Regions from separate parts of the Pantoea jilinensis genome, predicted to be linked through region 2. Evidence: riboswitches for the same ligand, from Rfam matches in the RefSeq annotation. Region 2 holds a riboswitch; each other region holds the start of a gene.
The links. Region 2 has a riboswitch for thiamine pyrophosphate ahead of thiC (phosphomethylpyrimidine synthase ThiC). Riboswitches for the same ligand answer to the same signal wherever they lie in the genome.
Positions count from the first base shown of each region.

Region 1: it holds a riboswitch for thiamine pyrophosphate, as region 2 does, so the genes downstream of both, thiB (thiamine ABC transporter substrate binding subunit) here and thiC (phosphomethylpyrimidine synthase ThiC) in region 2, are expected to answer to the same signal.
Region 3: it holds a riboswitch for thiamine pyrophosphate, as region 2 does, so the genes downstream of both, tenA (TenA family protein) here and thiC (phosphomethylpyrimidine synthase ThiC) in region 2, are expected to answer to the same signal.

Region 1 covers NZ_CP077746.1:3,389,149-3,399,267, reverse strand. Annotated here, with positions in the region: gene polB (DNA polymerase II) at 1-1,979, opposite strand, end outside; gene KTJ90_RS16060 (DedA family protein) at 2,148-2,912, shown strand; gene thiQ (thiamine ABC transporter ATP-binding protein ThiQ) at 2,916-3,617, opposite strand; gene thiP (thiamine/thiamine pyrophosphate ABC transporter permease ThiP) at 3,604-5,211, opposite strand; gene thiB (thiamine ABC transporter substrate binding subunit) at 5,187-6,173, opposite strand; TPP riboswitch at 6,220-6,322, opposite strand; gene sgrR (HTH-type transcriptional regulator SgrR) at 6,358-8,019, opposite strand; gene KTJ90_RS16035 (MFS transporter) at 8,273-9,451, shown strand; gene leuD (3-isopropylmalate dehydratase small subunit) at 9,491-10,096, opposite strand; gene leuC (3-isopropylmalate dehydratase large subunit) at 10,100-10,119, opposite strand, start outside.
Region 2 covers NZ_CP077746.1:3,832,582-3,842,700, forward strand. Annotated here, with positions in the region: gene nudC (NAD(+) diphosphatase) at 1-522, opposite strand, end outside; gene KTJ90_RS18050 (Rsd/AlgQ family anti-sigma factor) at 612-1,118, shown strand; TPP riboswitch at 1,272-1,372, shown strand; gene thiC (phosphomethylpyrimidine synthase ThiC) at 1,460-3,382, shown strand; gene thiE (beta/alpha barrel domain-containing protein) at 3,385-4,011, shown strand; gene KTJ90_RS18065 (aminotransferase-like domain-containing protein) at 4,205-5,659, opposite strand; gene KTJ90_RS18070 (DUF1127 domain-containing protein) at 5,834-6,016, shown strand; gene rpoC (DNA-directed RNA polymerase subunit beta') at 6,071-10,119, opposite strand, start outside.
Region 3 covers NZ_CP077748.1:103,659-113,777, reverse strand. Annotated here, with positions in the region: gene ascF (PTS cellobiose/arbutin/salicin transporter subunit IIBC) at 1-731, shown strand, start outside; gene KTJ90_RS20000 (6-phospho-beta-glucosidase) at 767-2,197, shown strand; TPP riboswitch at 2,303-2,405, shown strand; gene tenA (TenA family protein) at 2,474-3,175, shown strand; gene KTJ90_RS19990 (ABC transporter ATP-binding protein) at 3,172-3,912, shown strand; gene KTJ90_RS19985 (ABC transporter permease) at 3,909-4,664, shown strand; gene KTJ90_RS19980 (ABC transporter substrate-binding protein) at 4,688-5,623, shown strand; gene KTJ90_RS19975 (sensor domain-containing phosphodiesterase) at 5,657-7,429, opposite strand; gene KTJ90_RS19970 (FAD-dependent oxidoreductase) at 7,581-8,807, opposite strand; gene KTJ90_RS19965 (YicS family protein) at 8,971-9,279, shown strand; gene clcA (H(+)/Cl(-) exchange transporter ClcA) at 9,373-10,119, shown strand, end outside.

The sequences.
Region 1 (10,119 bases), 440 kb from region 2:
AAGATACGGTGGTAGAGCTGCTGCTGAAATGCTTTTGCCAGTGGCGTCCAGTCCGTTCGCACCGACTCCAGCCCCTTGAAAACCATGCGTTCACCGGCGGCGTCACGAATCAGTCCGGCATAGCGTTTCTTGCTGCCCTGTTCCGCGCCGCGAATGGTCGGCATCAGAAAACGACAAAAATGATTTTCATACTCCAGCTCGAGTGCGCTGGTCAGCCCGTGGGTCTGCTGCAGGTGGTCGCGCCACCAGGCATTCACTTTCTGCACCAGTTGCTGACCAATCGCGGCGGCCTGCTCTTCACTGTGGGCGGACTTCAGCCAGACAAAAGTGGAGTCGGTGTCGCCATAGATCACGTCATAGCCTTCCGCCTCGATCAGCGCGCGTGTCTGCTGCATGATGGCGTGACCGCGCAGGGTAATTGAGGAGGCGAGGCGCGGATCAAAGAAACGGCAGGCGCTGGTGCCCAGCACACCGTAAAAGGCATTCATGATAATCTTTAGCGCCTGAGACAGCGGCTGGTTTTTCTGCTTTTTCGCCGCTTCACGCCCCAGCCAGATCTGCTCGACGATCGCAGGCAGGCAGTGAGTGTGCCGGGAGAAACGCGCTTCGCGAAAACCTTCGATTGAATCGGCATCATCAGGATGAGCCAGTCCTTCTACCAGACCCACCGGGTCGATCAGGAAGGTGCGGATAATCGACGGATAGAGACTTTTATAATCCAGCACCAGCACCGAGTCATACAGACCAGGGCGCGAATCCATCACATAGCCGCCCGGACTGGCTTCCGGCGCCACATCACCCAGGTTCGGTGCGACAAATCCCGCGCGATGCATCCGGGGAATATAAAGATGACCAAAGGCGGCCACCGAACCGCCGTGGCGATCGACTGCCAGGCCATTCACCGCCGCGCGTTCCAGCAGAAACGGCATTATCGCCGTTTTATGAAAAATGCGCGTCACCAGCTCGCAGTCTTTGAGGTTGTAGCGTGCCAGCGCCGGTTTATCGTTGGCAAAACGCCAGTTGATCTCCTCCATGCGCTGCCAGGGATTATCGATTGCTTTACCTTCACCCAGCAGTTGTTGCGATACCGACTCCAGGCTGAATGAGGGAAAATCCCAGAACGCTGATTTCAGCGCGTCAATGCCATCAATAATCAACCGCCCGCTGGCCTGCGCAAAATAAACGCCGGGCTTAAAGCCATGTTCACGCCACTCCAGCGCGGCCTGCTGGCGACCAAGACGAAGTGGAATGCCGTAACGATCGGCATGCTTTTGCAACACCCGCAGGTCAAACTGCACCACGTTCCAGCCAATCAACACATCCGGATCGTGATCTGCAAACCACTGGTTCAGCGCTTCAAGCAGCTGTGGTCGGCTGTCGAGATAGATCAGCTCGAAATCCAGCGTGCTGGCATCACCGTTGGCCGGGCCGAGCATATAAACCTGACGCTGACCGCAGCCCTCCAGCCCGATGCAGTAGAGCTCGCCATGCTGTGTGGTTTCAATATCCAGCGAGACCCACTTCAGTGGCGGGCGATAGTCGGGATGGGGTTTGAGCCGCGCATTGACCACGCTATCACCGCGCTGCTCGCCCTCAAACCAGACCGGCGCGGTAATAAAACGCTCCATCAGGTAGCGCTCCGGCGGGCGAATATCCGCTTCATACACCGGAATGCCCTGTTCACGCAGCCGTTTTTCAATGCGCTGCAGCTGACGATGCTGCGGGCAGTAGAGGCCAAAAACCGGGCGGCGGCGGAAATCTTTCAGCGCCAGCGACTGAATCCGAAACTGACGTTCATCTTTGAGGAGCTCGCTGACCTGCGCCTGAAATTCTTCGGGAATAAACGCGACAGACTCCTGCACGGGCAGCACCACGCGCTGCGCACCGGCATCAGTGGCGAGCCAGAGGATAATTTCGGTGCCATGCGGGCTGTCGCGCCAGTGGCGGGTGAGCAGAAAACCTGCGCGGGGCATATTCAGATGTTCTCCGGACTCAGTATTTAAGGGGTGAGAAAACGGCTTAAGTATACCATGGATATTTATACAGTTCTCGTCACCGGTTTTGTCAACATTGTCCTACAATTCTTGCCTTGACGCTGTGTGGCTGGCTCTGGACAATCCAGCCTTCTGCTTTTACTTAGGATGATTATGGAAGCCTGGATTCAACAACTGATTACGCAGTCTCTGGAATGGGCTCTGTTTGCCGTTGCGCTGGTGACGTTTCTGGAGTCGCTGGCGCTGGTCGGCCTGTTGCTGCCAGGTACAGTGATGATGGCCAGCCTGGGCGCGCTGATCGGCAGTGGCGAGCTGGGCCTTTACCCGGCCTGGGCCGCGGGTTTTGCGGGCTGCCTGATTGGTGACTGGGTTTCTTACGGTATCGGCTGGAAATTCCAGGGGCCGCTGCACCGCTGGAAGTATCTGCAAAAGTACAAAGGCCTGCTGGATAAAACCGAGCACGCCCTGCATCAGCACAGCATGTTTACGATTCTGGTCGGGCGCTTTGTGGGACCTACGCGTCCGCTGATCCCGCTGGCGGCCGGTATGCTGGAGCTGCCGGTGCGTAAATTTCTGCCGCCGAACCTTATCGGCTGCATCCTCTGGCCACCGCTTTATCTGCTGCCTGGTATTCTGGCAGGCGTGGCGATCGATGTGCCGAAAGCCGCGCAGGGCGGCAGCTTTAAATGGCTGTTACTTGGCGCAGCACTGCTGATATGGCTCGGGGGCTGGTTATGCTGGCGCTGGTGGCGCAGTGGCAAGAGTCGTGACTGGGCGACTGCCTGGCTGCCGCCGGAGCGTTTGCGCTGGGCAGGTCCGCTGGGGCTGGTGATCGCCGTCGCAGCGTTTGTCGGCATTCAGTTCCATCCGATGATGCCGATTTTCCGTCATCTGCTGTGGCAGGTTTTCTTCGCGTAACGCTTAACGGCGCGGGATGCCGAGGACCTCGGCCTCCCGCGTGTCACCCGACAGCAGCTGTCGGGTCTCGCCATCCCAGTAAACCCGTCCATCCACAATCACTACGCTGCGCGGCGCAATCTGCCGGGCATCTTCCAGACTGTGCGACACCATCAGCAGTGTAATGCTGCGCGCTTCGCACACTGAACGCACCAGTTGCAGCATCTCGCCGCGCAACGCGGGATCCAGTGCAGAAAAAGGCTCATCCAGCAGCAGCACCGGACGATCACGCAGCAGACAGCGCGCCAGCGCCACACGCTGTCGCTGTCCGCCCGACAGCTCGCCCGGCAAACGGTTTAGCAGATCGCCTAATCCCACCTGATCGGCCAGTGCAGCCAGTTGCTGACGCTGCTCAGCGCTGAGTTTTAATCCCGGATGCAGCCCCAGCGCCATGTTCTGCTGTACGCTGAGGTGCGGAAACAGATTGTTCTCCTGAAACAGCATCGAAACCGGTCGTCTGGCTGGCACGCTGTGGGTGTGATCCTGCCCGTCAATCATCAGGGTGCCCTGTTTCACCGGCAGGAAACCGGCAATCAGGCTCAGCAGGGTGCTCTTCCCGGCTCCGCTGGGGCCGAGAATGGCGATGCGCTCGCCACGTGTGGCCTTGAGGCTGAAGCGCATCGGCAGATGCTGATAAAGGTAAGTGAGGTTATCAAGAGTCAGCATGGCGGCCTGGTAATTTTTCCATTAGCGTGAACAGCAATAAGCAGAGCAGCAGTAATAGCAGGGCGGTGACCGCGCCATCTGCGCCGCGATAGGCACCAATCTGCTGATAAAGGTAGAACGGCAGTGTGCGGAAGTCAGCGTTGCCAAACAGTGCCACCACGCCGAAATCACCAATCGACAGTACGCAGGCAAAGGCCAGCGCCTGGGCAAGCGGACGTTTCAGCGCCCGCAGCTCGATCAGCCGCAGCCGGTTCCAGCCGTGGATATCCAGCGAATCGCAGAGCCTGCCGTAACGCTCTGCGACATCCCGCATCGGGTTTTCCAGTACTTTCAGCGCATAGGGAATGGCGATCAGCGCATTGGTAAAGATCACCAGCCCTTCTGCCGAATCAGGCAGGCCAATAGTGGCATTGAACAGCAGGAAAAAGCCGGTGGCGAGCACAATGCCTGGCATCGCCAGAATCAGCATGCCGCTGGTGTCGATCAACTGTGCCGCCGCCGGACGCTGGCGCAGACGCAGTTCCCGACTGCTCCACAGCAGCATCATGGTCAGCACCACACAGATCAGACCGGCACCGATGGCGATACGCAATGACGTCAAGGTGGCCTGCCACAGTGCAGGCTGCGCCAGCGCGCCACGCAGTCCGCCGTGCAGACCATCGACGATGACCGCCGCCAGCGGGGGCAGCAGCAGCATCAGCGCCAGCAGAATCAGCAGCGCATCCATCAGCTGTGCTCCACGCGAATCCTGCGGATCACGCCAGCCGTTCAGCTGACTGGTTCCGGCGGGAATCGCCTTGCTGAAACGCTGGCTGAGCAGCACAAGCGTCAGACAGCAGCCGAGCTGGATGAGCGCCAGTAGCGCTGCGCGTCCGGGATCGTAGTCATAACTCAGCGCCTGGAAGATCGCCAGCTCAATGGTAGTGGCCTGCGGACCGCCGCCGAGTGACAGTACGGTGGCAAAGCTGGCGAAACAGAGCATGAAGATCAGCGCACCGGTCGGCAACAGCTGACGCCGCAGCCATGGCCACTCCAGCAGACGAAAATGATGCCAGCCGCGCAGGTCGAGCTGTGCCGCCAGCTGACGCTGTTCCGCCGGAATACTCTCCAGCGCCTGCAGCATCAGGCGGGTCGCCAGCGGCAGGTTAAAGAAGACGTGCGCCAGCAAGATGCCTGGCAGACCATACGGGGAGAAGTGATAACCCATCCCTGCCAGCTGGCACAACTGCGCCAGCCAGCCATTGCGACCATAGACGGTCAGCAGACCGAACACCGCGACCAGCACCGGCAGCACCAGCGTCATGGCGCACAGGCGCAGCAGCAACAGACGACCCGGAAAACGGCGTCGATAGAGCGCCCGCGCCAGCGGCACCGCAGGCAGCAGTGACAGCAGGGCGGAGAGCAGAGCCTGACCGAAAGAGAACGCGATAACGTGATGCAGGTAGTCATCCTGCAGCACGCTACGTAAGTCCGTGTCCGGTGCGGCGCTCCAGAGTGCACCGAACGCCATAAATGCCACGATGGTCAGCAATATCGTGGCGAGCGAACCGGGAATCAGCCAGCGCGGCATCAGCGGCTGACGGCGCGTTGCCACTGGCTAATCCAGCCTGAACGCTGGCTGGCCACCTCTTCCGGTGAGAACTGCAGAGCGGTGGAAGGCACGTTGAGCGCCGCGAAACCTGCTGGCAGCGGCGTATCAATCACCGGATACATCCAGTTGCCGGTGGGGATGGTGCGCTGGAAGTCAGGTGAGACCATAAACTTCATAAACTGCTGTGCCAGCGCCGGCTGTTTGCTGCTGGCTAGCTGCGCGGCAACTTCGACCTGCAGATAATGACCCTCTGCAAAGGGTGCAGCGGCGTAATTCTCTTTCTTCTCTTCGATGATGTGGTAAGCCGGAGAGGTGGTGTAGCTCAGCACCAGATCGCCTTCGCCCTTGAGGAACAGGCCATAGGCTTCACTCCAGCCTTTGGTGACCGTCACGGTTTTCTGCGCCAGCTTTTGCCACGCCTGCGGAGCCTGATCGCCATAGACTTTCTGCATCCAGAGCAGCAGACCTAAGCCGGGCGTGCTGGTTCGGGGATCTTCGTAGATCACCCGCCACTTCTCCGGGCTGTCGACCAGCTCTTTCAGGCTTTTTGGCGGATTTTTCAGCCGGGTTTTGTCATAGACAAACGCGAAGTAGCCATAATCGAACGGCACGAAGGTGGTGTTGTGCCAGCCATCGGGCAGTTTTAATGTCGATGTGTCGACCTGACTTTCGGCAAACAGACCTGTTTTCTGCGCGGCCTGCACCAGATTGTTATCCAGCCCCAGCACCACATCGGCTTTACTGTTTTTGCCTTCCATCCGCACGCGGTTCAGCAGCGACACGCCATCTTCCAGCGTGACGAATTTCAGCTCGCAGTCGCACTGTGCTTCAAAGGCTTTTTTAACCGCCGGGCCAGGGCCCCAGTCGGCGGAGAAGGAGTCGTAGGTGTAGACCGTGAGAACCGGCTTAGCCGCCAGAACGGGGGCGGAGAGTAACAGCAGCACCGGCAGAACTTTGTTTAACACTTTGCGCTCCTTCAGGAGAATAGGGGATGAGTCGCAAAGGATCTGAGCACAGAGGCCTCTCAAATCCCTACGTCGGTATTAACCGAATCAGGTTCGACGGGTCTCTCTCAGCGGCTTGCTTGTGGCAGGCCGCACCCCGTTGAGAACGTCACATTCTAGTCATTTCAGCGCCGGGGCGAAAGCGTCACAGCGCGGGTGGGGCGAACCAGGCCGATTTAAAATCAAACCAGCCCAGCGTATTCATCCGGACGCCGCGCATACTGCGCTGCCCTTCAAGCAACAGCCAGTGATGAAACAGCGGATGCAGGCCGGCTTCGTCGACCAGCTGTTTGCTCCATTCGGCCAGCGGCAGCGCTTTCTCGCGCCAGCGGGCCGCATCGCCGTGCCAGTCGATAGCAAGGCAGTGATGCAGCAGCGGGATCTCATAAAGCTGTGCGAACAGCGAATAATTCAGCGGCAGGGTAAAGTTCACGCTTCCCAACCAGATATCACTCTCCGTTTCGCCCTGATACCAGCTTTCGTAGCTGATCTCACGGGTCTCCAGCGTGACGCCATGCTCTGCCAGCAGCGGACGTAGCGCATTCGCGATGCCTTCATGCTCCACGTGCTGGCTGTACCAGGTCAGCGTCAGATGGGTTAAGTCGGGCGGTTTTTCTACTGGCGTCAGGTCACGGCGATGATGCCAGCGTGGCAGCAGACCATACGCCGGAAACCAGTAGCGCTGATAGCCGACACCAGCGTGATTGAGCAGGGCGATGGGGTTAAACAGGTAGCTGACCCAGCGCCGGACCGCTTCGTTTCGACCCTGCTCTGAACGCTGGTCGAACAAAAGATAGTAGCAGCCTTCTTCAAGGCGGCTCTCCTCCTGAACTTCATCGGTGCTGTCGCCCTGCAGACGGACACCCGCATAGACCAGCTCATCGCTGATGTCGGGCAGTACCCAGATAGAGACATCATCAATCAGCGCGCGAAAACCGAAGTAGTCATCAAACGCTTCGATCTTCAGCTGGCTCTCCTGATTGCGGATCACCCGGTAAGGACCGGTGCCAACTGGCTGGCGAGCAAAGTCGTGCAGCGTCGGCCATTCGCGCGGCAGGATCATCGCACTGACGCTGCCCAGCAGCCAGGGCAAGCCCTCGTCGGGCTGGCTTAAACGGATATCCAGCGTCCAGGGGGCAGGTGAGTCGATTTGCGCAATATGGGAAAAGAGCGGATGGGGGCGCTGACGCTCCAGCGTGGCGAGCACATCCTCCATCTCCAGTTCTCTGCCGTGATGGAAGCGAATCGCCGGACGCAGGAAGAAGCGCCAGTGAAGTGGAGACGTCTGCTGCCAGTGGTGCGCAATATCGGGTTCGATTTCCCCGTTTTCCTCATTTATCCGCGTCAGACCGTTGAAAATCTGTCGGGCAATGTGGGTTTCCGAGCGCCGCAGCGGCGAGCCGGGCAAAAGGTTGAGCAGCGGACGATAGTAGAGCACCCGCAGGATATGCTTGCCCTGCCGGAAACTGCGCCCCAGGTGCGCGCTGATCATCTGCCGCACCTGGTTTTTATCGCCTACCAGCTGGACCAGCTGATCGATGCGATCCTGTTCCAGCAAATCCTCGGCACGCTGCTGCTGCAGGGCCAGGCCCGTGTAGCAGAAGATAAGCTGCGATCGCTTGCCGCGTCCGGCTTCAGCCTGCCAGGTCAGCCAGCCTGCGGCCTGCATCCGGTTGAGCAGATTGCGCATATGGCGGCGCGAGCAGTGCAGCAGATCAGCCAGTTCGCTGAGCGTAATCTCCTGCGTCTGGCCCTGACAGCTCTGCCACAGGCGGATGAACTGCTGCTTCAGACGTGATGAGGACATAAAAGGGGAACTCCCTGTGAAAAGCGCTCTGTTTTTCCTGCCCCATTTTAAGAGCAAACTTTACGCTATGGGAAGAGCGGGAGGCATTCAGCAGTGAATGGCGTTCGACCCTCACTTCGCTGTTCAGCGGAGTGCTTTTCTGAGTAGGGTGCATTTACACCGCCAGCAGATGATCTCTGCTGGCTTTTTTCATGTTGCGCGGTATCGTCTACCCTTCTTTTTTCCCCTCTGTTTGTTCTGTAAGGGATTTCGAATGAAATCGCTGTTATCGCGGCAGCGCCGCATCAACCCGGTTTACCTCGCTTTTATGGTCGCCTCGTTCATGCTGGGCATCGCGGGTGCTCTGCAGGCACCGACGCTCAGCCTGTTTCTGACGCGCGAGGTACAGGCGCGGCCCTTCTGGGTCGGGCTGTTTTTCACCATTAATGCGGTGGCCGGTATCGTAGTGAGTATGCTGGTGGCAAAGCGCTCAGACAGCGTCGGCGATCGTCGTCATATCATTCTTTTCTGCTGCCTGATGGCGCTGGTGAATGCGCTACTGTTTGCCTTTACCCGCGACTATCTGACTCTGATGACACTGGGTGTACTGCTGTCAGCGCTGGCCAGTGTTTCTATGCCGCAGCTGTTTGCGCTGGCACGAGAGTATGCCGATCAGTCGGCGCGTGAAGCAGTGATGTTCAGTTCTGTGATGCGTGCGCAGCTGTCGCTGGCGTGGGTGATTGGGCCGCCGTTATCGTTCGCGCTGGCGCTGAACTACGGCTTTGTGACGCTGTTTATGGTGGCCGCGGTGCTGTTTCTGCTGTGTATTCTTCTGGTCTGGTTTACCCTGCCGTCGGTGCCACGTTCGCAGCCACTGATGCAAAGCGGCGGGCTGCCGTTGAGCGGCTGGCGCGATCGCGATGTGCGTTTGCTGTTCCTCGCCTCGGTGGCGATGTGGACCTGCAACACGATGTATATCATTGATATGCCGCTCTATATCAGCACAACGCTGGGTCTGCCGGAGAAACTGGCCGGTCTGCTGATGGGAACGGCGGCCGGGCTGGAAATCCCGGTGATGCTGCTGGCGGGCCATTACGCGCGTCGCATCGGCAAGCGGCGGTTAATGCTGATCGCGGTGGCTGCGGGCGTCCTGTTTTATCTGGGGCTGGTGCTGTTCAACTCCCGCACCTCGCTGATGGTGTTACAGCTGTTTAATGCGGTGTTTGTCGGGATTATTGCTGGCATAGGGATGCTGTGGTTCCAGGATCTGATGCCAGGACGACCCGGTGCGGCGACCACCATGTTCACCAATTCGATCTCAACGGGCATGATTCTGGCTGGGGTGATTCAGGGAACACTGAGTGAGCGGCTTGGGCATGAGGCGGTTTACTGGCTGGCATTCGGGCTGGCGATAGCGGCGCTGGTGATGTCGGCGCGGGTGCGCGACGTATAAAGAAGAAGGGCGACGGGATGTCGCCCTGCTTTAACGCAATCAGCGCAGGAAGGCGGGCTGATTCTGCTCATACTGCGAAATCGACGCTTCATGCTGCAGCGTCAGGCCGATGCTGTCGAGGCCATTAATCATGCAGTGGCGACGGAAGCTATCGAGTTCAAACGAATAGACTTTGTCGCCTGCCGTCACCGTCTGTGCTTCCAGATCGACTGTGAAGCTGATGCCTGGCTGGGCTGCAACCAGTCTGAACAGCTCATCCACTTCCTCTTCGCTTAATTTCACCGGCAGCAGCTGGTTATTGAAGCTGTTGCCATAAAAGATATCCGCGAAGCTCGGCGCAATCACCACGTGAAAACCGAAATCGGTCAATGCCCAGGGGGCATGCTCACGTGAGGAGCCGCAGCCAAAGTTCTCGCGTGCCAGCAGAATGCTGGTGCCTTTGAACTCCGGCTTGTTCAGCACAAAACCGGGCGTCGGCACCGTACCGGCGTCATCTTCAAAGCGCCAGTCATGGAACAGGTGCTGACCGAAACCGGTGCGGGTTACCTTCTGCAAAAACTGCTTAGGAATGATTGCGTCCGTGTCGACGTTTGCGGCATCCAGCGGCGCAACAATACCGGTATGCTGAGTAAATTTATTCGCCATGACTTAAGCTCCTGTCGTCAGTT
Region 2 (10,119 bases):
TTCACGGGCCACGGCCTGCTCCAGTGTCTCACCGACTTCGACAAACCCCGCCAGCACGGTATAGACCTTATTGCGATGGCGGGCATGGTTCGCCAGCAGGATTTCATCGCCGCGACGGATCGCCACAATAATGCAGGGTGCAATCTGCGGATAGTAACGCTCGCGGCAATGGCTGCAGAGACAGGCAAATTCATGTTTGCTGTGATGCATTTCATGGCCGCAATAGCCGCACCAGCGATGAGAACGGTAGAATTCCGCCAGCTGAACACCGCGACCCACCAGCTGAAACAGCGCTGCATCCTGATCGATTAGCTGACGGACTGAGAACATATCGGCAGAACGCGGTTCACAAATCAGCCAGACTTTTTCGCCCTGCCACTCACCGATGGTCCGGGCCTTACTGCCAGTTAAACCAAATTTTTCGGCGTTTCCGTGGGGTAAATCACCTTGTGGCAACCAAATTTTCTGTTCATGGCTGACAATCCACCATCCAGCGTCTACGCTTGAGATTTCGCATTGCATTTATTTCGTCATCCTTAGCGTCAAATCGCACGCTGAAGCCCTGATGTTAAGTGTGTAGATAAACAACTATAACTCACATGGAGTTAGATATGCTTAACCAGTTAGACGTCCTGGCTGAACGCGTAGGTGGCAGTAATGAACTGGTCGATTCGTGGCTTGAAGCCCGTCGTCAGCTACTGGTGACCTATTATCACCTGGTGGGTCTTAAACCTAATAAAGAGGCGCTGACGCGTCTGGATGAACAGGCGCTCGACAACTTTTGTCATGGCCTGGTCGATTATCTTTCTGCGGGTCACTTCAGTATCTATGAACGCGTGATCAGTGAAATGAGTGGCGACAGCCCGATGATCGCTGCCGCGCAGATCTATCCCCCGCTGGAAGCCAATACGGAACGTCTGATGCAGCTCTATGACGGCCACCTTCAGCAGGCGATTGATGACGAAAACTGCATGACCTTCCAGCAGGCGTTGTCCGAAGTGGGCGAAGTGCTGGAAGCCCGGTTTACACTTGAAGATAAGCTGATTCAGCTGGCATGGGACAACAAGCTCGTCCCCCCGCCAGTGGCGAATGACAGCCAAATCGCCCGCCCGGCCTGATTATCGCCGTCGGGAAAGGGGTTGAGATTATCTTCCAGCCCTTTTATGCTAAACAGGTTCTGCGGAGCGCTTTCCAATGAACCTTTTTTATTTGTGCTTTGAAATTTAAGCTTTTTACGCCGGAGTCTGTTACAGGACGCCAGTGCAAAAAGTAGCTTCTTGTCGGAGTGCCCAGTTGGGCTGAGACCGTTAATTCGGGATCCGCGGAACCTGATCAGGTTAGAACCTGCGAAGGGAACAAGAGTAAATATTCTCTGTATGTCAGCACGCTTACGCTGTCTATACGGTTACTCCTTCCGAACTCCGGACAAGCATCGTTCCCTCTTAACAGGAAGATTGCTATGTCTGACCCAAAAATGACCCGTCGTGAACAGCGTGCCCAGGCGCAGGAATTTATCGATTCTCTGCAAAGCGGCAGTGCCTTTCCCCAGTCCCGTCGCATCTGGATTACCGGCAGCCGGGAGGATATTCGCGTACCCATGCGTGAAATTACCCTGAGCCCGACCCACACTGGCGGTAGCAAAGAACAGCCTCTCTATGAGCAAAATGAAGCGGTGCCGGTCTATGACACGGCAGGCGCTTATGGTGATCCCGCGGCAGAGATTGATGTGCATCGTGGCCTGGAAAAGCTGCGCGCGCGCTGGATTACTGAACGCGGCGACAGCGAACTTCTTGAACAGAACAGCTCAGGCTATACCCAACAGCGACTGGCTGATGAGGGGCTGGATCATCTGCGCTTCGATCACCTTCCGACACCGCGCCGTGCCCGTGCCGGGCGCCGCGTCACGCAGCTGCACTATGCCCGCCAGGGGATCATCACCCCGGAGATGGAGTTTATCGCTCTGCGCGAAAACATGGGGCGCGAGCGAATCCGCAGTGAGGTGCTGCTGCAACAGCATCCGGGTCACAGCTTTGGTGCGCATCTGCCCGCCCGCATCACCCCCGAGTTTGTGCGTCAGGAAGTTGCTGCCGGACGCGCTATCATCCCGGCGAATATCAATCACCCTGAATCAGAGCCCATGATCATAGGCCGCAACTTTCTGGTTAAGGTTAACGCCAACATCGGTAATTCGGCGGTGACCTCTTCCATTGAAGAAGAAGTGGAAAAGCTGGTCTGGTCAACTCGCTGGGGTGCCGATACGGTGATGGATCTCTCTACCGGTCGTTATATTCATGAAACGCGCGAATGGATTTTGCGCAACAGCCCGGTGCCTATTGGTACGGTGCCGATCTATCAGGCGCTGGAAAAAGTGAATGGCGTGGCGGAGGCGCTGAACTGGGAAATATTCCGGGACACGCTGCTTGAACAGGCGGAACAGGGCGTCGATTACTTCACTATCCACGCGGGCGTGCTACTGCGTTATGTCCCGATGACGGCGAAACGTCTGACCGGCATCGTCTCGCGGGGCGGATCGATCATGGCGAAGTGGTGCCTGTCCCATCATCAGGAGAGTTTCCTCTATCAGCACTTCCGTGAGATCTGTGAAATCTGTGCGGCGTACGATGTCTCCCTGTCGCTGGGCGATGGCCTGCGTCCGGGTTCGATTCAGGATGCCAACGATGAAGCGCAGTTTGCCGAACTGCGTACCCTGGGTGAACTGACCCGTATTGCCTGGGAATATGATGTTCAGGTAATGATTGAAGGTCCGGGCCACGTGCCGATGCATATGATCCGCCGCAACATGACGGAACAGCTCGAGCTGTGCGATGAAGCCCCCTTCTACACCCTCGGTCCGCTGACCACCGATATCGCGCCCGGCTATGACCATTTCACCTCGGGTATCGGTGCCGCCATGATTGGCTGGTTTGGTTGTGCGATGCTGTGTTATGTCACACCTAAAGAGCATCTGGGTCTGCCCAACAAAGAGGATGTGAAACAGGGATTGATCACCTACAAAATCGCGGCGCATGCCGCCGATCTGGCCAAAGGCCACCCCGCTGCGCAGATCCGTGATAACGCCATGTCCAAAGCGCGCTTTGAATTCCGCTGGGAAGATCAATTCAATCTGGCGCTGGATCCCCACACGGCGCGTGCTATGCATGACGAAACCCTGCCGCAGGAGTCAGGAAAGGTGGCTCATTTCTGCTCGATGTGTGGCCCTAAATTCTGCTCAATGAAAATTTCTCAGGAGGTGCGCGAGTTTGCAGCACGCCAGGATGCGCGTGCCGAGCCGGTTGAAGTGGGCATGGCGCAGATGTCAGACCGTTTTCGCAGCCACGGCGGTGAGCTTTATCACCCTGCCGATGCCATTAAGGAGGAGTAACGATGCCCGCATTCCCTGCTACCGCCCCGCGCCTGGGGCTTTATCCGGTGGTTGATAGCCCCGAGTGGATTGAACGCCTGCTGGAGATGGGCGTTCGCACGCTGCAGCTGCGCATTAAGGATCAGCCCGATGCGATCGCTGAGCCCGCTATTGCCCATGCGATTGCACTGGGAAAACGCTATGACGCACGCCTGTTTATCAATGACTACTGGCAGCTGGCAATTAAACATCAGGCTTATGGCATACATCTGGGGCAGGAGGATATGGATGTGGCCGATCTTGCCCGCATTCATCAGGCCGGATTGCGTCTGGGGCTCTCCACCCATGACGACGCGGAGCTGGATCGCGCGCTGGCAACCCAGCCCTCTTACATCGCACTTGGGCATATTTTCCCGACGCAGACTAAAGAGATGCCTTCTGCGCCGCAGGGCATTGAGCAGCTGAAGCGACATCTGGCACGCCTGACGCATATTCCCACTGTGGCGATTGGCGGTATCTCGATTGCGCGAGCACCTGAGGTACTGGCAACCGGCGTTGGGAGTATTGCGGTAGTGAGTGCGATTACTCAGGCAGATGACTGGCGTGAAGCAACCCGGACATTGATGGCGCTGGCAGAACCTGGCCATTAAGGATTTGTGGAAGCTGTACCACATAGCCGCTGCAAAACGGGTAATGCCCGCATTCTTCCGGGAAAGCAGCGCGCAAACGTGAGGGTTGCCGCTGGCGTGCTGTGAGCCAAAACCTTAATGTGGCATCCGTCAGGTTAAGGTTAACTGACCAGGGCCGGTTCCCTCCTCTTGCCGGCCCTGCTTCTTCTTTCCTCTATACGATAGCAGAGGCTGAAGTCTGCGGCTCATGCTGACACGAGAGCATAGCGCGTTCGACAGCCGCACCCACCCGCGCCAGCGCCTGTTCAGTTTGCTCGTTTATTGGCAGCCCGTAATTTAAGCGCAGGCAGTTGCGATATTTGCCCGAGGCCGAAAAGAGTGAGCCTGCGGCAATCTGAATTTTTGATTCGCGCAGTTCCCGGTTAAGCAGGACCGCATCAAATGCTTCCGGGAGTTCAATCCACATCAGAAAACCGCCCTGAGGACGGGAAACGCAGATGCCACAGGGAAAGTAGTGGCGCACCCAGCAGCTAAAGGTTTCATAGTTACGATGATAGATTTGCCGCATCCGCCGTAGATGCAGCTGATAATGGCCCTGGCGGATAAACTCCGCAACCGCATGCTGAGGCTGCGTGGCGGTGGAGCCTGTGACGATATATTTCATGTGCAGCACGCGGTCGCGATAGCGTCCTGGTGCAACCCAGCCGACACGTAAACCGGGCGCCAGCGTTTTAGAAAAAGAGCTGCACAGCAGAACCCGGCCATCGAGATCCAGCGCTTTAATAGTAGGTGGGCGCGGGTATTCCCAGGCTAACTCACCATAAACATCATCTTCGATTACCGCCGCATCAAACCGCTGCGCCAGCGCCAGCAATGCCCGCTTACGCTGTTCAGGCATGATGAATCCCAACGGATTATTGCAGTTCGGCACAACAACGACTGCTTTAATCGGCCATTGATCAAAGGCCAGTTCCAGCGCTTCCAGACTGATGCCGGTGACCGCATCTGTTGGGATCTCAATGGCACGAATGCCAAAGCCGCGCAGGGTTTGCATGATGCCGTGAAACGACGGTGACTCAACGGCAATGATATCGCCCGGCTCGCAGACAGCCCGAACGGCGACCGATAACGCCTCATGGCAGCCGGTGGTAATAACAATGTCATCGGCGGTGAGCTGGCAGCCGCTGTCTATTGCCAGCCGTGCAACCTGTTGTCGCAGCGCGAGAACACCATAGAGGTTGTCATAATTCAGCAGCGCCATGTCCTGCTTCTGCGCCTGACGGCTGAATGCTTTCCACAGCGGCTTAAGCGTCGGCTGAGTCACATCCGGCATGCCGCTGCCCAGCTGCAACACATCATCCTCCAGTCGGCTGTTAATCAGCTCCAGCACCGCATCCCACTGCGTCACCTCAACCGGCCGCTGTGCAGGACGGGTCAGCGCAGGCATCGGGGGTGTTGCTTTGCGCGAGGCGACAAAATAGCCGGAGCGAGACTGCGGCGTGATCATCTGCTTCTCTTCCAGCAGATGATAAGCCTGCTGTACGGTGCTGATACTGACGCCATGTTCGGCACTCAGACTGCGTACCGAAGGCAGGCGCTCACCACTGCGATATAAACCCTGTTCAATGCGCTGAGCCAGCAGTGTGGCCAGATGTTCATATCGCGTCATTGTATTTCCTCTGTCTCAGATGATGAGCATTAACCAGTACAGTTATGCTTCTTTTTTACCATTCAGATCACGACAACCGCAATCTGTATGTTAAAAAAAGGTGATTTTTGCGTCTGTATCATACAGAGCGATGCGATGAAAATGGTCCTCAGATACTTCACTGAGGGCACTATCATGGGATACGACGAGAATCGCGCAGCTAAACCCTTTACAGGCACACCTTACCAGCTGGTTCGTTTCATGTGGCGTAGTTATAAACGCTGGCAACTACGGCGTGAAACCCGCGTCATCCTGTCGAAACTGAGTGACAGTCAGTTGAAAGACATTGGTCTCAGGCGCAACGACTGGAATGCCTGAATGACAGACAAAAAAAACCCTGCCGAGGCAGGGTTTTTATCAGGCAAAGAACGATTAATCGTTTTTGTTGCCGCCGAGACCGGCGTTCAACAGTTCAGCCAGGCTGGCTGAGGCTTCATCCGCAGTAACCTGCGGTGCAACCGGCACTTCACCTGCCGCTTTACGGCGCATACGATCCTGATGGTACGCATAACCGGTACCGGCCGGAATCAGACGACCCACGATGACGTTCTCTTTCAGGCCGCGCAGTTCGTCGCGCTTGCCTGCAACTGCTGCTTCGGTCAGGACACGTGTCGTCTCCTGGAACGATGCTGCAGAGATGAACGATTCGGTAGCCAGTGACGCTTTGGTAATACCCAACAGGTCACGCATGAAGGTTGCGCCAACTTTTCCGTTCGCTTCCAGATCACGGTTAGAGATCTTGATGCGAGAGAATTCAGCCTGCTCACCTTCCAGGAAGTCTGCACTTCCTGCGCTCACGATGGTTGCTTTACGCAGCATCTGACGAACGATGACTTCGATGTGCTTATCGTTAATCTTAACGCCCTGCAGACGGTAAACTTCCTGCACTTCGTTAGTGATGTAACGGGTCACCGCATGCACGCCACGCAAGCGCAGGATGTCATGTGGAGACTCTGGGCCATCGGAAACCACGTCACCGCGCTCAACACGTTCACCTTCGAACACGTTCAGCTGACGCCATTTCGGAATCATCTCTTCGTACGGCTCGCTACCATCCAGCGGGGTAATGACCAGACGACGCTTACCTTTGGTCTCTTTACCGAAGGAGATGATGCCGCTGATCTCTGCCAGAATAGCGGGCTCTTTCGGACGACGCGCTTCGAACAGGTCAGCAACGCGTGGCAGACCACCGGTAATATCTTTGGTACCGCCAGATTCCTGCGGAACACGCGCTAACGTGTCACCGGCACTGATCTTAACGCCATCTTCCAGCTGAACAATCGCTTTACCTGGCAGGAAGTACTGAGCCGGCATATCGGTGCCCGGGATCAGAACGTCGTTGCCGTTGGCATCAACAATTTTCAGCGCAGGACGCAGATCTTTACCGCCCGCAGTACGTTCAGCACTGTCCAGAACCACCAGCGAAGAGAGACCGGTTAAGTCATCTGTCTGACGGGTAATGGTCTGGCCATCAACCATGTCAGTGAAGCGAATGAAACCGCCCACTTCGGTGATGACTGGCATGGTATGCGGATCCCAGTTTGCAACGGTTTCGCCCGCGGCAACCTGCTCACCATCACCTTTCGCCATGGTAGAACCATAAGGAACTTTATAGCTCTCTTTGGTACGACCAAATTCGTCGATCATTTTCAGTTCAACGTTACGCGAGGTGATCACCAGCTTGCCTGCCGAGTTCGTTACGGACTTGGCGTTGGTCAGCTTGATGGTACCTTTGTTCTTCACCTGAATGCTGGATTCAGCAGCCGCACGTGATGCCGCACCACCGATGTGGAACGTACGCATCGTCAGCTGTGTACCTGGCTCACCGATGGACTGTGCTGCGATAACACCGATCGCTTCACCTTTGTTGATGATGTGACCACGTGCCAGGTCGCGACCGTAGCAATGCGCACACACACCAAAGTCGGTTTCACAACCTACAACAGAGCGGACTTTCAGGCTGTCAACTGAGTTCAGTTCCAGCACATCACACCAGTGCTCATCGAGCAGCGTGTTGCGTGGGACCAGAATGTCAGCAGTGCCCGGCTTCAGAACGTCTTCTGCCGTCACACGACCCAGTACACGTTCACGCAGTGGCTCTTTAACGTCGCCACCTTCGATGACAGGCGTCATCATGATGCCTTCGTGTGTACCACAGTCATCTTCGGTAACAACCAGATCCTGTGCAACGTCAACCAGACGACGCGTCAGATAACCGGAGTTCGCCGTTTTCAGTGCGGTATCCGCCAGACCTTTACGTGCACCGTGGGTTGAGATGAAGTACTGAAGTACGTTCAAACCCTCACGGAAGTTCGCCGTGATTGGTGTTTCGATGATGGAACCATCTGGTTTCGCCATCAGACCACGCATACCGGCCAGCTGACGAATCTGTGCAGCAGAACCACGCGCACCGGAGTCGGCCATCATAAAGATGCTGTTAAAGGAAACCTGTCGCTCTTCTGCACCGTCGCGGTTAATCACAACTTCGGTAGAGAGGTTCTCCATCATCGCCTTGGCAACACGTTCGTTGGCTGCTGCCCAGATATCGATGACTTTGTTGTAACGTTCGCCTGCGGTTACCAGACCAGACTGGAACTGTTCCTGAATTTCAGCCACTTCCGCTTCCGCTTCGGTGATGATTTCCACTTTCTTCTCTGGAATAACCATATCATCGATACCGACTGACGCGCCTGAACGGGCAGCGTAAGCGAAACCGGTGTACATGGTCTGGTCAGCAAAGATAACCGTCGGCTTCAGACCCAGAATGCGGTAACAGGTGTTAAGCATTTTGGAGATAGCTTTTTTGCCCAGCGCCTGGTTAACGATAGAGAACGGCAGACCTTTCGGCACGATCATCCACAGGATGGCACGGCCAATCGTTGTATCGATGATGCTGGTTTTAGCAACCCACTCATCCTGCTCGTTTTTCTCGTGTTCAGTGATACGCACTTTAACGCGAGCATGCAGAGAGGCCAGGCCAGCGCGATAAACACGCTCAGCTTCTTTCGGGCCAGTCAGCACCATGCCTTCGCCTTTAGCGTTAACACAGTCACGGGTCATGTAATACAGACCCAGTACAACGTCCTGAGAAGGAACGATGATTGGCTCGCCGTTCGCAGGTGACAGGATGTTGTTGGTCGACATCATCAGCGCACGCGCTTCCAGCTGGGCTTCCAGCGTCAGCGGTACGTGAACAGCCATCTGGTCACCATCGAAGTCGGCGTTATAGGCCGCACAAACCAGCGGGTGCAGCTGGATTGCTTTACCTTCGATCAGAACCGGTTCAAAGGCCTGAATACCCAGACGGTGCAGCGTAGGCGCACGGTTCAGAAGAACCGGGTGCTCACGGATCACTTCGTCGAGGATATCCCAGACAACCGCTTCTTCGCGCTCAACCATTTTCTTCGCGGCTTTGATGGTGGTGGCCAGGCCACGCAGTTCCAGCTTGCCGTAAATGAACGGTTTGAACAGTTCGAGTGCCATTTTCTTAGGCAGACCGCACTGATGCAGACGCAGGTATGGACCAACGGTGATAACCGAACGACCAGAATAGTCGACACGTTTACCCAGCAGGTTCTGACGGAAACGACCCTGCTTACCTTTGATCATGTCAGCCAGCGATTTCAGCGGACGCTTGTTGGAACCGGTGATCGCACGACCGCGACGACCGTTGTCCAGCAGTGCATCGACCGCTTCCTGCAACATACGCTTTTCGTTGCGTACGATGATATCTGGCGCAGCCAGATCCAGCAGGCGCTTCAGACGGTTGTTACGGTTGATCACGCGACGATAAAGATCGTTCAGATCCGACGTTGCGAAACGGCCACCATCCAGCGGTACCAGCGGACGCAGATCCGGTGGCAGAACAGGCAGCACGGTCAGGATCATCCACTCTGGCTTGTTACCAGACTGTACGAACGCTTCCAGCAGCTTGATACGCTTGGTCAGCTTTTTACGTTTAGTTTCGGAGTTGGTTTCGTTCAGCTCTTCACGCAGCTGCTCGCACTCCTGCTCCAGATCCATGTTTTTCAACAGGGCCTGGATCGCTTCGGCGCCCATTTTGGCGTCGAACTCGTCACCGAACTCTTCCAGAGCGTCAAGGTACTGCTCTTCAGTCAGGATCTGACGCTTCTCGAGGTTGGTCATGCCACCTTCGATTACCACGTAAGATTCAAAGTAGAGCACGCGCTCGATGTCACGCAGTGGCATATCCAGCAGTAAGCCGATACGCGATGGCAGTGACTTCAGGAACCAGATGTGCGCAGTCGGCGACGCCAGTTCGATGTGGCCCATACGCTCACGGCGTACTTTAGTCTGGGTCACTTCAACGCCGCACTTCTCACAAATCACACCACGGTGTTTCAGGCGCTTATACTTGCCGCACAGGCACTCATAGTCTTTTACCGGCCCGAAGATACGGG
Region 3 (10,119 bases), on a different replicon from region 2:
TCACCCCTGCGGTCACTAAAAACTTCCTGAAACCGATGCTGATTGTGCTGATTGCAGCACCCATTGCGATTGTGCTGATTGGCCCGATTGGTATCTGGATCGGCAGCGGCATCTCCGCGCTGGTCTACACCGTGCATGGTTATCTTGGCTGGCTTTCTGTTGCGATTATGGGCGCTATCTGGCCGCTGCTGGTGATGACCGGTATGCACCGGGTTTTCACACCAACCATTATCCAGACCATTGCCGAAACCGGCAAAGAAGGCATGGTGATGCCGTCAGAGATCGGCGCCAATCTGTCGCTGGGCGGATCGTCGCTGGCGGTGGCGTTCCGCACTAAAAACCGTGAACTGCGCCAGACCGCACTGGCGGCAGCGGCATCAGCCATTATCGCAGGGATTTCAGAACCGGCGCTGTATGGCGTTGCAGTGCGCCTGAAACGCCCACTGATCGCCTGTCTGATCAGTGGTTTTATCTGTGGCGCGGTTGCGGGCATTGGCGGGCTGGCCAGCCACTCTATGGCCTCACCCGGCCTCTTTACCAGCGTACAGTTCTTCGATCCCACCAATCCCATGAGTATTGTCTGGGTCGGTGCGGTCATGGTGCTCTCGGTGGTGTTGTCATTCGTGCTGACGCTACTGTTAGGCTTCGAGGATATTCCTGAGACAGAACCCGAAAGCGCTGCGCAACCTGCGCCTGCTACCGAACGCGCTAACGCGATCAATAGCCATTAGGAAAAGGGTCAGGCTGACCCAAAAAAGAGGATTGCATGTCTGATTCAAGGTTCCCGCAAGGGTTTTTATGGGGCGGCGCGCTGGCCGCTAACCAGAGTGAAGGTGGTTTTCGTGAGGGCGGAAAGGGCTTAACCACCGTCGATATGATCCCCCATGGCCCAAACCGGATGCCGGTTAAACTGGGTCTGGAAAAACGTTTTGCCCTGCGTGACGACGAGTTCTACCCCAGTCATGACGCTATCGATTTCTATCACCGCTATCCGGAAGATATTGCGCTGATGGCCGAAATGGGGTTCAGCGTGTTCCGCACCTCAATTGCCTGGAGCCGGCTCTATCCTAACGGTGACGAACTGACGCCTAATCCGGAAGGCATTGCGTTTTATCGTGCGGTCTTCGAAGAGTGCCGGAAATACAATATCGAACCGCTGGTCACGCTTTGCCATTTTGATGTCCCGATGCATCTGGTCACGGAATATGGCTCATGGCGCAATCGCAAAATGGTCGATTTTTTTGCCCGTTACGCACGAAGCTGTTTCGAGGCGTTTGATGGACTGGTGAAATACTGGCTGACCTTCAACGAGATCAATATCCTGCTGCACAGTCCGTTTTCCGGGGCTGGCCTGGTCTTTGAACCCGGCGAGAATAGAGACCAGGTAAAATATCAGGCGGCACATCATGAACTGGTTGCCAGCGCGCTGGTTACGCGAATCGCGCATGAAGTGAATCCGGTCAATCAGGTCGGCTGCATGCTGGCCGGCGGCAATTTCTATCCCTGGTCGAGCAAACCGGAAGATGTCTGGGCTGCACTGGAGAAAGACCGCGAAAACCTCTTTTTTATAGATGTACAGGCGCGCGGTGCCTATCCGGCTTACGCTGCCCGCGTGTTCCGTGAAAAAGGTGTGACGCTGGAGATCGCTGACGGTGATGCCGACATTCTGAAAAACAGCGTCGATTTTGTCTCATTCAGTTACTACGCCTCACGCTGCGCGTCGGCAGAGATGAACGAGCAGAACAGTAGCGCCGCCAACGTGGTGAAATCCCTGACTAATCCCCATGTGCCACGCAGTGACTGGGGCTGGGGCATCGATCCGCTGGGGTTACGTATCACGATGAACATGATGTATGACCGCTATCAGAAGCCTCTCTTCCTGGTGGAGAATGGCCTGGGCGCACGCGATGAAGTCGACGCGAATGGCGAGATTAATGACGATTACCGCATCAGCTATCTGCGTGAACATATCCGCGCGATGGGCGACGCCATTGAAGATGGCGTGCCGGTGATGGGTTATACCAGCTGGGGCTGTATCGATCTGGTTGCCGCCTCGACCGGCGAAATGAGCAAGCGCTACGGTTTCGTCTACGTAGACCGCGACGATCTGGGTAACGGCACGCTGGCGCGTACGCGAAAAAAATCATTCTGGTGGTATAAGAAAGTGATTGCCAGTAATGGCGCAGATCTTGAGTGACACTGTCACTTAAAAAGCACATCTGAATGTACTGTTGCTTAGCAGACGTGCCTGAGCATAACACTGACGCATGCGTTGTACTCAGGCACTAATTATCGTATAACGAATGTCTCCGAGGGGTGTCCTGTCATGGGCTGAGATGGCGAAAGCCGAACCCTTTGAACCTGATCTGGGTCATGCCAGCGAAGGGACGGGTCGGCAGATTTTCTGTCACATTTCCTGCACTATCCCCTGTTCCAGACCGTATGCCCGGATCTCCCTTTTAATGGAGATCCCATGTCACATCCGCTTTTCGAGACCGGTTTCTATGGTCGTCTGCGCCAGCAGGCGGGCACGCAATGGCACGCCTATGTAAGGCACGATTTTGTGCAGCAACTCGGTCAGGGTACGCTGCCTCCTGCCGCCTTCCGTCACTATCTCACCCAGGATTATCTCTTCCTGCTCCACTTCGCCCGTGCCTGGGGTCTGCTGATCAGCAAACTCTCTGAGCCTGACGCTCTACGACGCGCTACGGCATCACTTAACGCGATTATCGGTGAACTGCCGCTGCACCTCGCTTACTGCCAGCAATGGGGCATCAGCGAGGCAACAATGGCACGTGAACCCGAAGCAGCGGAAACGCTCAATTACACCCGTTATGTGCTGGATGCCGGTCACACCGGCGATGCACTGGAGCTCATAACGGCGCTGATGCCCTGTGTTGCCGGTTACGCTGAAATCGGCCTGACTTTGCTGGATGATCCTGCGACGCGCATTGAGGGCAACCCTTACGCCGAATGGATTGAAAATTACGGCGATGAAGCCTATCTGGCCGGGGTAGGCTCGTCACTGATACTTTTTGAAACGCTGGCTCAGCAGCGCGCCGGAGAACAACGTTTTGATCGGCTGGCGGAGATTTTCACCACTGCGACCCGGCTGGAAGCGGCATTCTGGCAGATGGGGATAGATCACGCTGCCTATCTTCGGGTCAGACCATGAGCCAGCTGTGCAATGCCACACCGCCAGGTATTTCAGTTCGCCAGCTCAGCCTTACGCTGGGTCAGCAACAACTTTTCAGTCAGCTTGATCTGGAGATCGCCGGGGGTAAATTTACGGCGTTACTGGGTGCCAGCGGTGCAGGCAAAAGCAGCCTGATGCGTGTCATTGCCGGTCTTACGCCACCCAGTTCGGGACAGATTAGCGGCAGCGATGGCCTTCCGCTGACCGGACGCATCGCCTGGATGGGGCAACAGGATTTGCTCTATCCGTGGCTGACGATTGAGCAAAATGTCTGCCTGGCCAGTCGGCTGAAAGGCGAGAAAGCCGATCGCGACTGGGCGCAGTATCTGCTGGCAAGGGTTGGGCTGAGCCAGAGCGCCCGCGCGCGCCCCGCTATACTCTCCGGCGGGATGCGTCAGCGCGCTGCGCTGGCCCGCACTCTCTACACGCGTCAGCCTGTTGTGTTAATGGATGAGCCATTCTCCGCGCTGGATGCATTGACCCGTCATGAGATTCAGATGCTGGCGGCGGAGGTGCTGGTCGGTCACACGGTGCTGCTGATCACCCACGATGCCGCCGAAGCCTGTCGTCTCAGTCATCACCTGCTGGTGATCGGTGCGGCGGGAATCGAAGCCTCTCCACCACTACAGGGCCTGCCGCCAAGGGCAGCCGATGACGCCGGCTTAATACGAAGTCAGGCCGCACTGTTGAAACAGCTAAGCGGAATAGCCAGATGAGCACACGTTTCGTCCGTTTGCGTCGTGGAATTACGCTGTTTGCCGGTCTGATTGCAGCATGGTGGCTGGCCACGCTGACCTGCATTCCCGCCTTTCTGCTGCCCTCGCCCGCTGCAGTCGCTATTGCGCTGTGGCAGAACGCTGACTATCTCAGCTATCACACTCTGATTACCCTGACCGAGATCCTCAGCGGCATGGCGCTCGGCGTGCTGCTGGGTGGTGTGCTGGCGCTTGGCATGACCTATTCACCGTGGTTACAGCGCTGGATGATGCCGCTGGTGATCACCAGCCAGGCGATTCCGGTATTTGCGCTGGCTCCGCTGCTGGTTCTCTGGTTTGGCTTTGGCATGAGCGCCAAAGTCGCGATGGCCGTGCTGGTGATCTTCTTCCCGGTAACCTCCAGCTTTTTTGATGGCCTGCGCCGCGTTACGCCCGGCTACCTTGACCTGGCTCGCACTATGGGCGCTTCCCCTTCAGCACAACTGCGCCATGTCAGGCTGCCAGCGGCGCTGCCTGCGCTGGGTTCAGGGTTACGGATGGCGGCGGCCGTCGCGCCGATAGGGGCAATTATCGGCGAATGGGTCGGCTCAGCGGAAGGGCTGGGTTTCGTGATGCTGAATGCCAATGCCCGGATGCAGAGCGACCTCTGTTTCGCTGCCCTGTTCATTCTGGTGCTGATGACCCTCGCCCTGTGGCTGACTATCGATCGCCTGCTGCGCCGCCTGATTAGCTGGGCTCCTGAGACAATTTGATGACCCTTAAAATGAGAAATCCCATGACTAAACTGCCCCTGTTAACCCTGCTCTTCAGCGCCACCTTAACCACTCAGGTTCAGGCGATGGAAAAACTGACGCTGGTACTCGACTGGTATATCAATCCCGATCACGCGCCAATTATGGTGGCGCAGCAGACCGGCGCGTTTGCCGCTGAAGGACTGGAGGTAAATATCGTGCCGCCTTCCGATCCGGCCCTGCCGCCACGTCTGGTCGCGGCAAAGCAGGCGGACTTAGCCATTACCTATCAGCCTCAGCTGCATTTCTTCGCCGATCAGGGATTGCCACTGATGCGGGTCGGCACGTTGATTGACACGCCACTGAACACACTGATGACGTTAGACAAAACGGTAAAAAAACCGGCGGATTTAAAAGGTAAACGCATCGGCTATTCAGTGAGTGGTATTGAACAGGCGACGCTGGCGACCATGCTGGCCCATGACGGCGTCAAAGCCGATCAGGTCAAATTGATTAACGTTAATTTTCAGCTCACCAGTGCCCTGATGACCGGCCAGGTAGATGCGGTTATCGGCGGCTATCGCAATATTGAAGCGCTGGAGTTGAAACTTGCCGGCAAAGAACCCGTGGTGCTTAACGTCGAGGATTATGGTGTTCCCGCTTATGACGAGCTGATTATCGTCGCCAACCGTGACGAGGCGCACTCGGAGAAGATTCAGAAGTTTCTGCGGGCATTGAAGAAGGGAAATGCGGAGCTGCAGGCGCATCCTGAGGAGAACTGGCTGATCTTTGCCCGCGAGCATCCTGAGCTGAATACACCGCTAAACCATCAGGCATGGCGTGCCACGCTGCCGCTGTTCGCCGCCGATCCGGCAAAACTGGATCGTGCACGCTATCAGGCTTATGAGCAATTTCTGTTTGATAACAAGCTGATTAAAGGCATCACGCCGGTTCAGCGCTACGCTATCGGCAGTGAGTGATAAGCGCCCGCAGCGAGCGCTGCGGGCAGGTTATTAATGAGACTTCTGAAACAACCAGTGTTCAATGTCACTGGCGGGCAGAGGTTTTGAGAAGAAGTAACCCTGAATCTGATCGCAACCGTAGGTTTTCAGTAATCCCAGCGTCGCTTCCGTTTCGACGCCTTCAGCCAGCACGGTATAATTCAGCTCTTTCAGCATCTGGATAATGCATCTGACGATGATTTTCGATGCGTCATCCTCACCCATACGCGAGATCAGTGACCGGTCAATTTTAATCACATCCAGCGGGATATCCTGCAAATAGCTAATGTTGCTGTAACCGGTGCCGAAATCATCCAGTGAGATCACAAAACCGTGAGATTTCAGCGCTTCCAGCCCTTTTATCGCCACATCACTTTTGGTGATCAGTTCATTCTCCAGACACTCAATGCCCAGGATAGCGTTAGGCAACTGAGCGGCCGCGAGTTTAGCCACCAGCTCATCGGCAAAATCGGGCCTGGCGAAATCGCGCTCACTGACGTTGATTGAGACCGGAATCAGATCATATTCGCGATTCCAGCGCGCCAGTTGTTCAACGGTGTGATCGATAACCCAGTTGGTCAGATCGGAAATCAGGTTGGTTTTACCCGCTAACGGAATAAATTCGGATGGAAAGAGCTCACCTCGCTCAGGATGATTCCAGCGAATCAGCGCCTCCAGCCCGACCGTCTTACCAGTTCTGAGGCACACTTTAGGCTGCCAGGCCAGATAGAGCTCTTCATCTTTATTCAGCGCCTGAGCCAGATCGTTCATGATCATAAAATCATCGGTGCGCCGCGAGTCGTAACTCTCGTCAAACGACATTGCATTGATGTTTTCATCAATGGCCTCATGCAGCGCGCTCACGGCCTGACGTATGGTTTCATTCGCATTCATCTGGCCCGGAACAAACTCTGTTTCGCCAGTAAAGACATTCAGATCGAGCGTAATATTTTCCGCCAGGTCGGCCTTCATGCCTTTAAACAGGTCGGGCATATTGTGTGCTGTAAACCGATCCGAATAGGGCTGAACGATGGCGAAACGGCCAGGTGCAAACGAATAGAGTGTTTCATTCTCCGGCAGATTGAGCCGGTTTGCGACATCCTGCGCCATCTGCTTCAGGAGTTTTTCCATCGGCGCAACGCCTACCGCGCGCGTAAGTTCATAAGCGCGAATGATATCGAGACAGTCGATAAGAATCAGGCGAAAACGGCTATGAGGCGCGGTCAGGGTTAGCTGATGAATATCACGAATCAGGCGGGGACGATTCGGCAGATGCGTAATAACGTCGGCAAAACCCGCGTTATTCCAGGCATCCAGAAAAGAGGAAACCAGCGTAGCCAGTGAGCGCAGCGTGACGAGTTTGTCATCCGCAAAGGGATGTGGCTGCGTATCAGTTACACAGAGTGTGCCCAGCACGGCACCGTCGAGGTTCTGCAGCGAAACGCCGGCATAAAAGCGAATATGCGGGTCGCCTTTAACAAACGGGTGAGTAACAAAGCGCTCATCCAGTAAAGTGTCATACACGACCAGGTGCCCTTCACCATCAATAACATGGCGGCAGAGAGACTCATCGCGGGTCGATTGCTTAAGATCAAAGTTACGTGAGGCTTTAATATACTGATTGTGGTCGTCAACAATCGAAATGAAACTGCCTGAAATACCCAGCACCTGGCTGGCGAGATTAACAAATCTCTCCAGCACTTTGTCCCGTGCTTCATCTGGCGACAAAAGTGCCTTAATTGCACTAAGACGTTTTACGTCGCTGCCGTTTTGCTCGTTATGCACTGAAACCTCTCTTATGCAGGCGCAAAAATCGAAATAATTTAGCTTACAAATGCTCAATTAACGCCCAATTATCAGATAAATAACGGCTCAATCTGACAGTACTTTCACAGCGAAACAGTGTCGCACGATATATGATCGCTGTCGAAACCATTTAACGCTCTTCTTTCACGCGCGCAACCTGTGGCGACTCCGGTCTGAAGCCAAGACCAATCAGGCGTCCCAGCACGAAACGCAAGAATGGCAGGCGACGGATAATCGCAGGAATCTTGCTACTGCCCGAGGGTTTTCTATTTGCTTTGTTGCGACTCATTTTAATCTGAAGAAACTGCGTGGCGACGGTAGGGAACTGACGTCGTTTCTGCACATTTTCCAGATCGCGCAGTTGCAGTTCACCCCGCTTCAGGGATTCCGTCAGGAGGTTGGCCGTCGCAACTGCATCCTGAATCGCCAGATTTACACCCACCCCGCCAATTGGCGACATGGCATGAGCCGCATCACCAATACAGAGCACGCCGGGTCTGGCCCACTTATCCAGCCGGTCAATACGTATCGACAGCAGCTTAAACGCCTCCCAGCTCTCGATTTCTGCCATGCGCGTCGCTTCAAAAGGTGATAGTGCCACAACCTCTGCTTTAAACGCGTCGAGTCCGGCAGCCTGTTTCGCTTCAAACTCTCCTTTCGGAATGGTCAGCCCGCACTGCCAGTAATCACCGCGATCGATAACGATAAAGTTCTGACGGGGTCCTTTATGTCCCATCCCAATGTCGGGATCCTGTGGCTGCTTACTTAAGCGGAACCATATAACATCGCGCGCTGCGCCAAATTCCTGTCCCGTCAGCCCGGCCGCTTCGCGCACACGGGAATGGCGGCCATCGGCACCGACCACCAGTTTACATGTGATATGCAGCTGCTGATTCCCACGAGAAGCCGTCACGCCACTGACCGTGCCATTCTCATATTTCAGCGACTCAAACGACGTTGATTGCAGCAGACTGAAGCCGGGATAGCGGATGCTCTGTTCTGCCATGTAGTTCAGGAAATCCCACTGAGGCATAAAGGCAATAAAGCGACACTGAACCGGCAAACGTGAGAAATCAGCCATTGTAATGCTCTGTCCTGCTATCTCCGCCTCCAGCTTTTCAGCACGCTGATGCGGTAGCCTCAGGAAAGCGTCCAGGAGTTCGAGCTGATGCATAATTTCCAGCGTCGAGGGGTGGATGGTATCACCACGAAAATCGTGCAGAAAATCGGCGTGCTTTTCGATCACTATGACACGCAGTCCCGCGCGGGCAAAAAGATAGCCCAGCATTAATCCCGCAGGACCACCACCCACAATACAGCAGTCAGTGGTGAGAATTTCAGTGGAATGTGGCTGCATATCAGCTCCCTGTTGCGCCAGTATTGCTATGATTATTGCGTCAGCCGTGGCGATATGACCGCCACCGGTTGATGGTGCTGTGCTCAGACTAATCACTCAATGCGATTTATTCCAATCGAAGCTGCTGAACGGCCATTATTGATTCAGCAGTGAGGAGATCATCATGAACGTGATCCGCAATACACTTTTTATTCTGCCGCTGTTAAGCCCACTGGTTGTGGTCGCCGCGCCGTATGACACCCTGAAGTTTGCTCTGCGGCAGCAGCAAATAACGGATGATCTGCGCCAGAAGTGTCAGATATTGCCCGCCGTATCTGATGAAAAATTGCGGCAGACGTTTATCAACGATAAACAGAACATGGAACAGAATCAGGCAACATTAAAAGCAGCGGTGCAGGCCCTGAAAAATCATGACAATCCAGCCTATCGCGAACGCGTGGCACAAGTGGTTTGTCCACCACAAACCGAGTAACACTTTTCCTCAGGCGAAATTGATCCTGGCGTTTGTTTTCACTTTACCACTCAGTAAACTGGCACGCTGGTTTGTTTAAACAAGAATGTCTTAATGAACGAAGAATCACCGCAGCCGGTTTATGTTCCTCGCTCCATTGCAGCGCGTAGCCGGATGTTCCGCGCCCTTCTCTATCGTGATAAAACGCCGCTGGCGATGCTGTTTTGTGCTGCGCTGGTCGGTTCGCTGGTTGGCCTGGCAGGCGTGGCATTTGCACGCGCCGTTGAAACCATCCAGCAGTGGCGTGCCGACACGCTGACTTCAGGGCAGTTACAAGGCTGGATGCTCTACGCCACTGCCTTTGCCATCTCGGCTCTGCTGGCGATGGTCGGCTATTTTCTCGTCAGACGTTATGCTCCCGAAGCGGGTGGCTCGGGCATTCCTGAAATTGAAGGGGCGCTTGAAGAGCTAAGACCTGTGCGGTGGTGGCGGGTCATTCCCGTGAAATTCTTTGGCGGCATGGGCACGCTGGGTGCCGGAATGGTGCTGGGCCGGGAAGGCCCAACGGTACAGCTGGGCGGGAACATAGGACGCATGGTCATTGATATTCTGGGAATGCGCAGTAATGAAGCCCGACATACGCTGCTGGCTACCGGTGCGGCCGCCGGTCTGGCTGCTGCTTTCAATGCACCGCTGGCGGGCATCCTGTTTATCATCGAGGAGATGCGCCCGCAGTTTCGTTATAACCTGATTTCGATTAAAGCTGTGTTTACCGGCGTCATTATGGCGAGCATCGTGTTTCGCTATTTCAACGGCGAACAGGCAGTCATCTCCGTTGGCAAGCTGGCTGATGCGCCAGTG